DNA from 2 places in the Perlucidibaca sp. genome. Region 1 is predicted to be linked to the other one. Evidence: predicted binding sites of a transcription regulator. Region 1 holds the regulator's gene; the other holds the start of a gene.
What was found. The regulator sigma-54, encoded in region 1, starts transcription at its own class of promoters, with help from an activator protein. The targets are predictions, from matches to a motif close to ANTGGCATNNANNTTGCTNT.
Positions count from the first base shown of each region.

Region 2: a site for sigma-54 is predicted at 1,398-1,417, ahead of glnA (type I glutamate--ammonia ligase). Genes of this name have one in related genera too.

Region 1 covers NZ_JBXMRC010000022.1:11,188-15,740, forward strand. The annotation lists gene lptC (LPS export ABC transporter periplasmic protein LptC) at 1-138, shown strand, start outside; gene lptA (lipopolysaccharide transport periplasmic protein LptA) at 122-682, shown strand; gene lptB (LPS export ABC transporter ATP-binding protein) at 679-1,404, shown strand; gene AC14IB_RS06050 (RNA polymerase factor sigma-54) at 1,404-2,873, shown strand; gene hpf (ribosome hibernation-promoting factor, HPF/YfiA family) at 3,087-3,374, shown strand; gene rapZ (RNase adapter RapZ) at 3,545-4,420, shown strand; gene AC14IB_RS06065 (HPr family phosphocarrier protein) at 4,413-4,553, shown strand, end outside.
Region 2 covers NZ_JBXMRC010000011.1:24,228-28,780, reverse strand. The annotation lists gene AC14IB_RS03395 (OsmC family protein) at 1-179, shown strand, start outside; gene coq7 (2-polyprenyl-3-methyl-6-methoxy-1,4-benzoquinone monooxygenase) at 176-814, opposite strand; gene AC14IB_RS03385 (histidine triad nucleotide-binding protein) at 838-1,182, opposite strand; gene glnA (type I glutamate--ammonia ligase) at 1,529-2,938, shown strand; gene rfbA (glucose-1-phosphate thymidylyltransferase RfbA) at 3,188-4,054, shown strand; gene AC14IB_RS03370 (glycosyltransferase family 2 protein) at 4,148-4,553, shown strand, end outside.

The DNA of each region.
Region 1 (4,553 bases):
CGATTTGATAGCCCCGAAAAAGTCACGGTCATTAGCCCGAAAGGAAGCATTTCAGGCATTGGTATGAGCACGGATTTGCAGGCCAAGTCTGTCGAATTAAAATCTTCTGTAGAGGTTCGCTATGCCCCGTCTTACTAAGGTTTGGATGCAAAAACTGGCCGCTCTATTGCTCATAGGTTGTGCTGCCAATACCGCCTTAGCGTTGCCCGAAGATGCTCAGCAACCCATTCAAATCACTGCCGACAATGCGCGCTTTGACGAAAAGTCAGGTGAGGCCATTTATCGCGGCAAAGTTCAAATTGTGCAGGGTACGCTACGGGTAAACGGCGACTCACTGACCCTTAAAGTCGATGCAGAGGGCAACCTCTTAAATGCCCGCACTTTGGGCAAGCCTGCGCACTATGAGCAAAAAACGGACCCCGCCAAAGGCTTAGTCAAAGCGGATGCGAACGAGATTATTTTTGATAACACCACCGGCGTGATCACGCTGTTGGGCAATGCCATTTTGCGCCAAGACAATGCGAGCTTCAGCGGTCCGCGCATCGTTTACTCCACGTTGCGTAAGCAAATAGAGGCCACCAGTGACGCCAGTCAACGTGTACAGCTCACCTTTCCGCCCTCGGCTCGCAACAGCACTAAAACACCCTCGCCCGCCAGCAGCACTGGGAGTGCGAAACCATGAGCATCCTGCGGGTGGATGGTTTAGCTAAAAGCTATAAAGGTCGGACCGTTGTTAAAGATGTGAGCTTAGCCGTAGAAAGCGCGCAAATTGTTGGTCTACTCGGCCCTAATGGCGCCGGAAAAACCACTAGCTTTTATATGATTGTGGGCCTCGTCCCCATGGATAACGGTCGCATTCGCCTCGATGACGAGGACATTTCGCACCTACCCATGCACGGCCGCGCCCAGAAAGGCATTGGCTACTTGCCGCAAGAGGCGTCCATTTTTCGCAAGCTCAGCGTGCAAGACAATATTTTAGCGATTTTAGAAACACGTAACGACCTGGATAAAGCCGCTCAGCAAGCCAAGCTTGAATCCCTGCTGGCCGAGTTTCATATTGGCCATATTCGTACCAACCTTGGCATGAGTTTGTCTGGCGGAGAACGCCGTCGTGTTGAGATCGCACGCGCACTCGCCAGTGACCCGCAGTTTATTTTGCTCGATGAACCATTTGCCGGTGTCGACCCGATTTCGGTGGCCGACATCAAAGGCATCATCATGCACCTGAAGCAGCGGGGCATTGGCGTTTTAATTACCGACCACAATGTGCGCGAAACACTCGACATATGTGAGAAGGCCTACATCGTTAGCGCCGGCGTTGAAATTGCCGAGGGCACGCCCGCTGAGATTTTAGCCAATCCATTGGTGCGTGAAGTCTATCTTGGGGAGCAGTTCTCACTGTGATGAAAATCGGGCTCCAAATGGGGCTAGGGCAACACCTCACCATGACGCCGCAGCTGCAGCAAGCCATTAAGCTGCTGCAACTGTCTACACTTGAGCTTCAACAAGAGGTTCAAGCGGCGCTCGACAGTAATCCCCTGCTAGAGCTTGATGACGGATCTGATGCATCCTCCGACCCCATCACTCAGGTAACTGCCGGAACGCCCGAAACGGTTGATGCGGCAAGCCAAACGCTGGATCTAGATCACCAGCACGACCTTCCCAACGAATTGCCCGTTGATACCGCTTGGGATGATATTTATGCCGGCACCAGCGGCAGTGGCGGTGGCGACAGCCTCGATGAAGATGGCGATCCCATCGAAAGCCGCAGTGCTCTGGCTGAGACGCTGCAAGATCACCTACGCTGGCAGCTCAACCTCACGCGCTTTTCAGACCTCGATCGGCTCATTGCTGAAGCCATTATTGATGGTCTCGATGCGCGTGGCTATCTCACCGTTAGCTTAGAAGAGCTGGCAGCTACGGCCCTGCATTGGCGTCAGCAAGAAGCTGAAGAAGATGAAATCATTGCTGTTCTACATCGAGTGCAGCAATTCGATCCTCCCGGTGTCGCCGCTCGCAACTTAGCTGAATGTCTACTCATTCAGCTCGGACAGCGTGATGACGCCACCCCCGGACTCGCCGACGCTCGATTGCTTTTACGCGATCATTGCGACCGTCTCGCCAATGGCGATTTAGCGGGCATGATGCGCCTCACAAAGCTCAGCGAAGCGGCTGTACATCGTGCACTTAAACTTATCCGCGAACTCACGCCGCACCCCGGTGAAGGCTGGGCAAGCGCCGATGACAAGGCCCTCATTCCGGACGTAGTCGTGCGTAAAATGAATGGCCGCTGGCGTGTCGAGCTGAATCCGGATGCAGCCCCACGACTGCGCGTTAACAGTGGTTATGCCTCTATGCTGCGTCGTGCCGACAGCACCCGTGACAACCAATTTATTCGCGATCATTTGCAGGAAGCACGCTGGCTCATCAAGAGCCTGCAAAGCCGCCACGAGACCTTGCTTAAAGTCGCCAGCTGCATCGTGGAGCATCAACGGGGCTTTTTAGACGATGGCCCCGTCGCCATGAAACCCTTGATTTTGCGTGACGTTGCGGACGAAGTGGGTTTGCATGAGTCCACCATCTCCCGCGTCACGACTCAAAAGTTCCTGCATACACCGCGCGGCCTGTTTGAGCTGAAGTACTTTTTCTCCTCCCATGTCAGCACCAGTGCCGGTGGCGAGGCCTCATCCACGGCCATTCGCGCCATGATCAAACAGCTGGTTGCGGCCGAAAACCCGAAAAAGCCACTGAGCGACAACAAAATTGCTGATCTTCTTCAAGCGCAAGGTATTGAAGTTGCAAGACGCACCATCGCCAAGTACAGAGAGTCACTCAATATCGCCTCATCGAGCGACAGAAAACGCTTGCTTTAAGCCCTTGGCCCTATGCTAGAGTCAAAGCATACCGGTTGTTGAATGTAGTGAAGTATGTACCGTGTCACTCAGTTTTAACTGGGGACCTCTGCTTCCATCCTCGACAGGCCGCCCGGACACCTTGGCTGCAAGGCCACTCTGCCCGTCCGACCCGCTGAACGCTGGAAGCTCCGGCCCCCGCTGTCGTCACCCACGAAAGCGAGGAAGCGTCTCATGCAGATGACCATTAGTGGACACCACGTTGAACTCACCAGTGCGCTGAAAGACTACACCGCCAGCAAGCTATCTAAGGTCGAGCGACACTTCGACCACATCACCAGTATGCAAGTTATTCTCAGCGTCGATAAGCTGGTCCAAAAGGCCGAGGCCGTCATCCGAACGTCGGGGGCAAAGCTCTTTGCCATCGCAGAATCTGAGGACCTCTATGCCGCCATCGACGCGCTGTCGGATAAGTTAGACCGACAAATTGTGCGACACAAAGAAAAGCACCAGATGCACTGAGCCTTACCCAGGCACTTGTAACTGTACTGCTTACCATTGAATGCCCAGCCTATGCTGGGCATTTCTGCGTTATAGACCCTTGTTTTTAGGTTGATGACCACTTTGTCACTTGCCAACCGTCAGTATCACCACGAGGATAGAGCCATCCCTTTTTGCGACTGGTTCAACTCATGAAACTCGTCATTGTTAGCGGACGATCAGGCTCAGGTAAGTCCACCGCGCTCCATCAGCTCGAAGACTTAGGCTATTACTGTGTCGATAATCTCCCCGTGGCCTTGTTGCCAGAGTTGGTGGCGAGTTTTCGTGACGATGTTGAAGAACGCCCAGTCCGTCTTGCCGTTGGCATTGATGCGCGCAACCGTATTCGCGACCTCAGTCGCTACGAAAGTATTGCGCAACAGCTGCATGGGCAAAACTGCGACCCGGAAATCGTTTTCCTCGATGCGCGTGATGATATTTTGCTGGCCCGCTTCAGCTCTACCCGCCGACGCCACCCCCTGAGTAATGCCGAACGCTCTCTTGAGGAGGCATTGGCCTACGAACGCGAACTGCTGGAGCCCTTGGCTCAGCGTGCGGACTTACGTGTTGATAGCAGTGCCTTATCCGTTCATGACCTGCGCGAAGCGCTGAAGCAGCGACTAGAGCCTGTCACCTCTGCACACCAGGCCGTACAGATTCAATCTTTTGCGTTCAAACATGGCGTGCCGCTAGATGCCGATCTGGTATTCGATGCCCGCTGCCTACCCAACCCACACTGGGAAGCTGCTCTTCGCGACCTGACCGGACGGGACACCGGCGTCATTGAGTATTTATCGGGTCAAACCTTGGTTGAAGAGCTGTACTTGGATATTTATCAATTTTTGCTGCGCTGGGTACGCGAGCTCCAAGCCAGCGACCGCAGCTATGTCACGGTCGCAATAGGCTGCACTGGCGGGCAACATCGCTCGGTCTATCTTGCCGAGCGCCTCTTCGCCGCCTTACGGGAGGAGTTGCCGAATCTTCAACTACGCCATCGTGAGTTAAGTCGCCGAGGTCAGCATGGCTGAACACCATCTGACCGTGGATATTATTAACAAGCTAGGTTTGCATGCCCGTGCCGCTGCGAAGTTAGTGGAAACCGTCGCCCCTTTTAAATCCACGGTACGGATTGGTCGCGGTGAGCGCTTAGTGGATGCTCGC
Region 2 (4,553 bases), on a different contig from region 1:
CCGTGCCAGCCGTGTTCACGAAAATTCATGTGCACTTTGTGGTGACCGGAACGGATCTGAAGGAAGCGCAGGTGAAGCGTGCCGTGGAGCTGTCGGCCGAGAAATACTGCTCGGCCTCCATCATGTTGCAGGCTGCCGGCGTGGTGATCACGCACAGCTACGAGATGATTGCTGCCTAAAGGTAGTACGTTGTTCCCGTCATCACCGTCGACATTGCCTGCATGGCTTTTTGAATGGGCTCGGGCAACGTGGCTGCCCCAGCTTTCAGGGCCATGTCGCGATGCTCTGCTTCATCGCTATGCATCTGCGCTAGAACGGCGCGCGTGCGCAGGTCGTTTAACGGCAAGCGCGTGAGATGCCCCTGCAAATGCTCGCAGACCTGACGCTCGGTCTCTGCCACAAATCCCAGACTCCACTTGTCACCGGCCATGCCGGCCAAGGCGCCAATACTGAACGACGCGGCATAAAAAACGGGGTTTAGCACGCTGGGCGATGCCCCGAGCTCGTTGAGACGTTGCTGGCACCAGGCGAGGTGGTCGACTTCTTCCTGCGCCGCGTGCTCCATGTCTTGGCGCACCGTGGGTAGGCGGGCCGTGAGGGCTTGGCCGTGATAGAGCGCTTGCGCGCAGACTTCGCCGGTATGGTTGATGCGCATGAAACCGCTGATTTGGCGCTGTTCCTCTGCGCTTAATCCCGCTTCGGGTAAATGCTCCGCCGGTGAGGCTCGGCTGGCGGACACGGCGTCGTGTGCGAGCGTGCGCAGCACCTTGTCGGCTTCGCCAATCAGTCGATCAAAAAACGTGTAACGGCGCATGAGTTTAGATCTCTTGTTTGGGTTTAGCCCGGAGGCCAGCTGAGTCGGCGACCGGCTAATAGATGCAAATGAATGTGATACACACTTTGTCCGCCATCCTGATTGCAATTCATCACCACTCGGTAGCCCTCTTCAGCGAAGCCATACTCTTTTGCCAGCGCAGTGGCTGTGGTCATGAGCTCGCCAAGCAGCGCAGCCTCGCTGGCCGGTACATCATTGAGCGTCGTGAAATGCTGTTTCGGGATGATCAGCAAGTGCGTGGGTGCGGCCGGGAATAAATCGTGAAAGGCCACCACGCGCTCGTTCTCAAACACGATGCGGGCATTCACTTCATGATTAGCGATTTTGCAAAAAATACAATCGGTCATACCGTTAGGCTCGTTAAACGCAGAGGGAAGTTTTCGCTGCCTAGACTAAGGGGTCTGCAGTGTAGACTCAATCAATGCTATGCTTCTGCGCCGGTTAAGCTGTGTGCAAAGCGAGCAATTTGCACCAAATTGGGGCATATACAGATTAATTGCACTTTTTTGGTGACTATTGAGCTGCTTATGCACCGAGTTGGCGCAACTGTGGGTGCTGGTTTCGTGGCACGCAATTTGCTAAAACCGTCCAGTGATGCTGGCACGCCCTCCCGTTCTAACCAACGGGCCGCGGCCTGAGTGTCCCGACGAATTCAAATCAAAGTCTGTGCAATGCTCTGTGGAGGAGCTAAACATGTCGAACAAAGTGCTGAAACTGATCAAGGAAAACGAAGCCAAGTGGGTCGATTTCCGTTTTACCGATACCAAGGGTAAGGAACAGCACGTTTCCTACCCATCCCACACCATTGACGAAGAAACCTTCGTTAACGGCAAAATGTTTGACGGTTCGTCGATCACGGGCTGGAAGGGCATTGAAGCGTCCGACATGATTTTGCTACCAGATCCAGAAACCGCTTTCATGGACCCCTTCTTTGAAGAGTCCACGGTTGTTGTGACCTGTGACGTTATCGAGCCGTCCACCATGGAAGGTTACGAGCGTGACCCACGCTCCATCGCCAAGCGCGCTGAAGCCTACCTGAAGTCCACCGGTATCGGTGACACCGCTTTCTTCGGCCCAGAGCCTGAGTTCTTCGTATTTGACGAAGTAAAGTGGGACATCAGCATGGCGGGTTCGTCGCATAAGATGATCGCTGAAGAAGCCGCTTGGTCGACCAACAATGACTACGAAGGTGGCAACACCGGTCACCGTCCACGCGTGAAGGGTGGTTATTTCCCCGTACCGCCAATTGACTCCGCTCAGGATCTGCGCGCTGCCATGTGCACCGCCATTGAAGCCATGATGGGCGTTGGCAAAGTTGAAGTTCAGCACCACGAAGTGGCTTCCTGCCAGTCCGAAATCGGTGTGACATTCAACACGCTGGTACGTAAGGCTGACGAAGTTCAGGTGCTGAAGTACGCTGTTCACAACGTCGCTCACGCGTTCGGCAAGACCGCGACATTCATGCCTAAGCCCATCGTTGGTGATAACGGTTCCGGTATGCACGTTCACATGTCCATCTCCAAGGATGGCAAGAACCTGTTTGCTGGCGACGAATACGCCGGCCTGTCGGAAATGGCGCTGTTCTTCATTGGCGGTGTGATCAAGCACGCTCGCGCGCTGAACGCCATCACCAACCCAGCGACCAACTCCTACAAGCGTCTGGTTCCACACTACGAAGCGCCAATCATGCTGGCCTATTCGGCTCGCAACCGTTCGGCATCGATTCGTATTCCATACGTCGCCAGCCCGAAGGGTCGTCGTATCGAAGCCCGTTTCCCGGATCCAGCAGCTAACCCATACCTGTGCTTCGCTGCTTTGTTGATGGCTGGCCTCGACGGCATCCAGAACAAGATCCACCCAGGCGCCGCAGCCGACAAGAACTTGTACGACCTGCCGCCAGAAGAAGAAGCCAAGATCCCAACCGTGGCTCACAACCTGGAAATGGCTCTGGACGCCCTCAAGGCCGACCACGAGTTCCTGACCAAGGGTGGCGTGTTCACCAAGGAAATGCTGGACGCCTACATCGAACTGAAGACCGAAGAAGCGCGTCGCGTAAGCACCTTCGTATCGCCGATCGAATTCGATCTGTACTACTCGGTGTAAGGCTCGGCGAGAGCCCGCTTTGGCGGGTGATCGAGCGGTTTAAAAAGCCCGCGAAGAGATTCGCGGGCTTTTTTATGGTTTTAGCGCGCGGTTTTGCGCGGTCATATCTAGCCCAGCCTAGCCTGTGGCTAAGTAGATAGGTCATTAATTTCGCTAGGCTAAAAGCTAAGGCGCCGTGAAATTTGGACATGCCAGCTTTATTTGGCTCTGCTACAATCCGCGCCACAAGAAAGAAGCTTGGAAGCTCACATGAAAGGAATCATTCTTGCCGGCGGTTCCGGCACTCGGCTGCACCCCATCACGCTGGGCGTGAGCAAGCAGCTTCTGCCTATCTACGACAAGCCGATGATCTACTACCCCATTTCAGTGCTCATGCTGGCGGGTATTCGTGAAATTCTGATCATTTCCACGCCAGATGACCTGCCGCAGTATCGCAAATTGCTGGGCACAGGCGAGCAGTTCGGTGTGCAGTTCAGTTACGCCGAACAACCGCATCCGGATGGCTTGGCGCAGGCGTTTCTGATTGGTGAAGACTTCATTGGTGAGAGCCCGGTTTGCCTAGTATTGGGCGACAATATTTTTCATGGTCAGCACTTCAGCGAGCAGTTGCAGCGTGCGGTAGCGCAGCCAAGCGGTGCCACGGTGTTTGGGTATTGGGTGAGTGACCCTGAACGCTTTGGTGTGGTGGAGTTTGATGAGCGTGGTAAAGCCATTTCCATTGAAGAGAAGCCGCTGCAGCCAAAATCCAGCTATGCCGTGACCGGCCTGTATTTCTACGACAACGATGTCATCGACATTGCCAAGGCGGTGAAGCCATCGCATCGCGGTGAGCTGGAAATCACTTCAGTGAACAATGCCTACCTTGAGCGTGGCGACTTGCGTGTGGAGCGGCTGGGCCGTGGTTTTGCCTGGCTCGACACCGGCACGCACGACAGTCTCCTTGAGGCCGGCATGTATGTGCAGACCATCGAGCATCGCCAAGGCTTGAAGGTGGCTTGCCTCGAAGAGATTGGCTATGCGAATGGGTGGCTGAGCAAGGCGCAGGTGTTGGTTCAGGCCAATGCATTGGGCAAGACAGCTTATGGTCAGTATTTGAAGGGGCTGGTCGGCAAGTAAGTGATGCAAGTAATTCGAGTCGTAATACCCGATGTACTTTTTAGAGCCGAAAGTCTTTGGTAATAGCAGTGGCTTTTTCATGGAAAAGATTACATGCATCCAAATGAGACAAATAATGTGACTTCCATAGTCCCCAAAGTTACCGTACTGATCCCGACCAAGAATGGTGGAGCTATCTTCGAAAAAGTATTGGAGCGTGTGGTTTCACAGTGCACGCCATGGCCTTTTGAAGTGCTGGTTATTGACTCGGGATCGAGCGATAGTACCCCTGAGGTCTGTAGCCGCTTTCCTGGTGTGCGCTTGCATGCCATTCCGCCGAAGGAATTCGGGCACGGCAGAACCCGTAATCTCGGTGTCAGCATGGCGCGGGGAGAGTTTGTTGCGCTGATCACCCAGGATGCGTTGCCAGTAAACGAGCAGTGGCTTGAGGCAATGGTAGCGGCGATCGAGCAGGATCCGGCTATCGCGGGCGTTTTTGGCCGACATATCGCCTATCCCG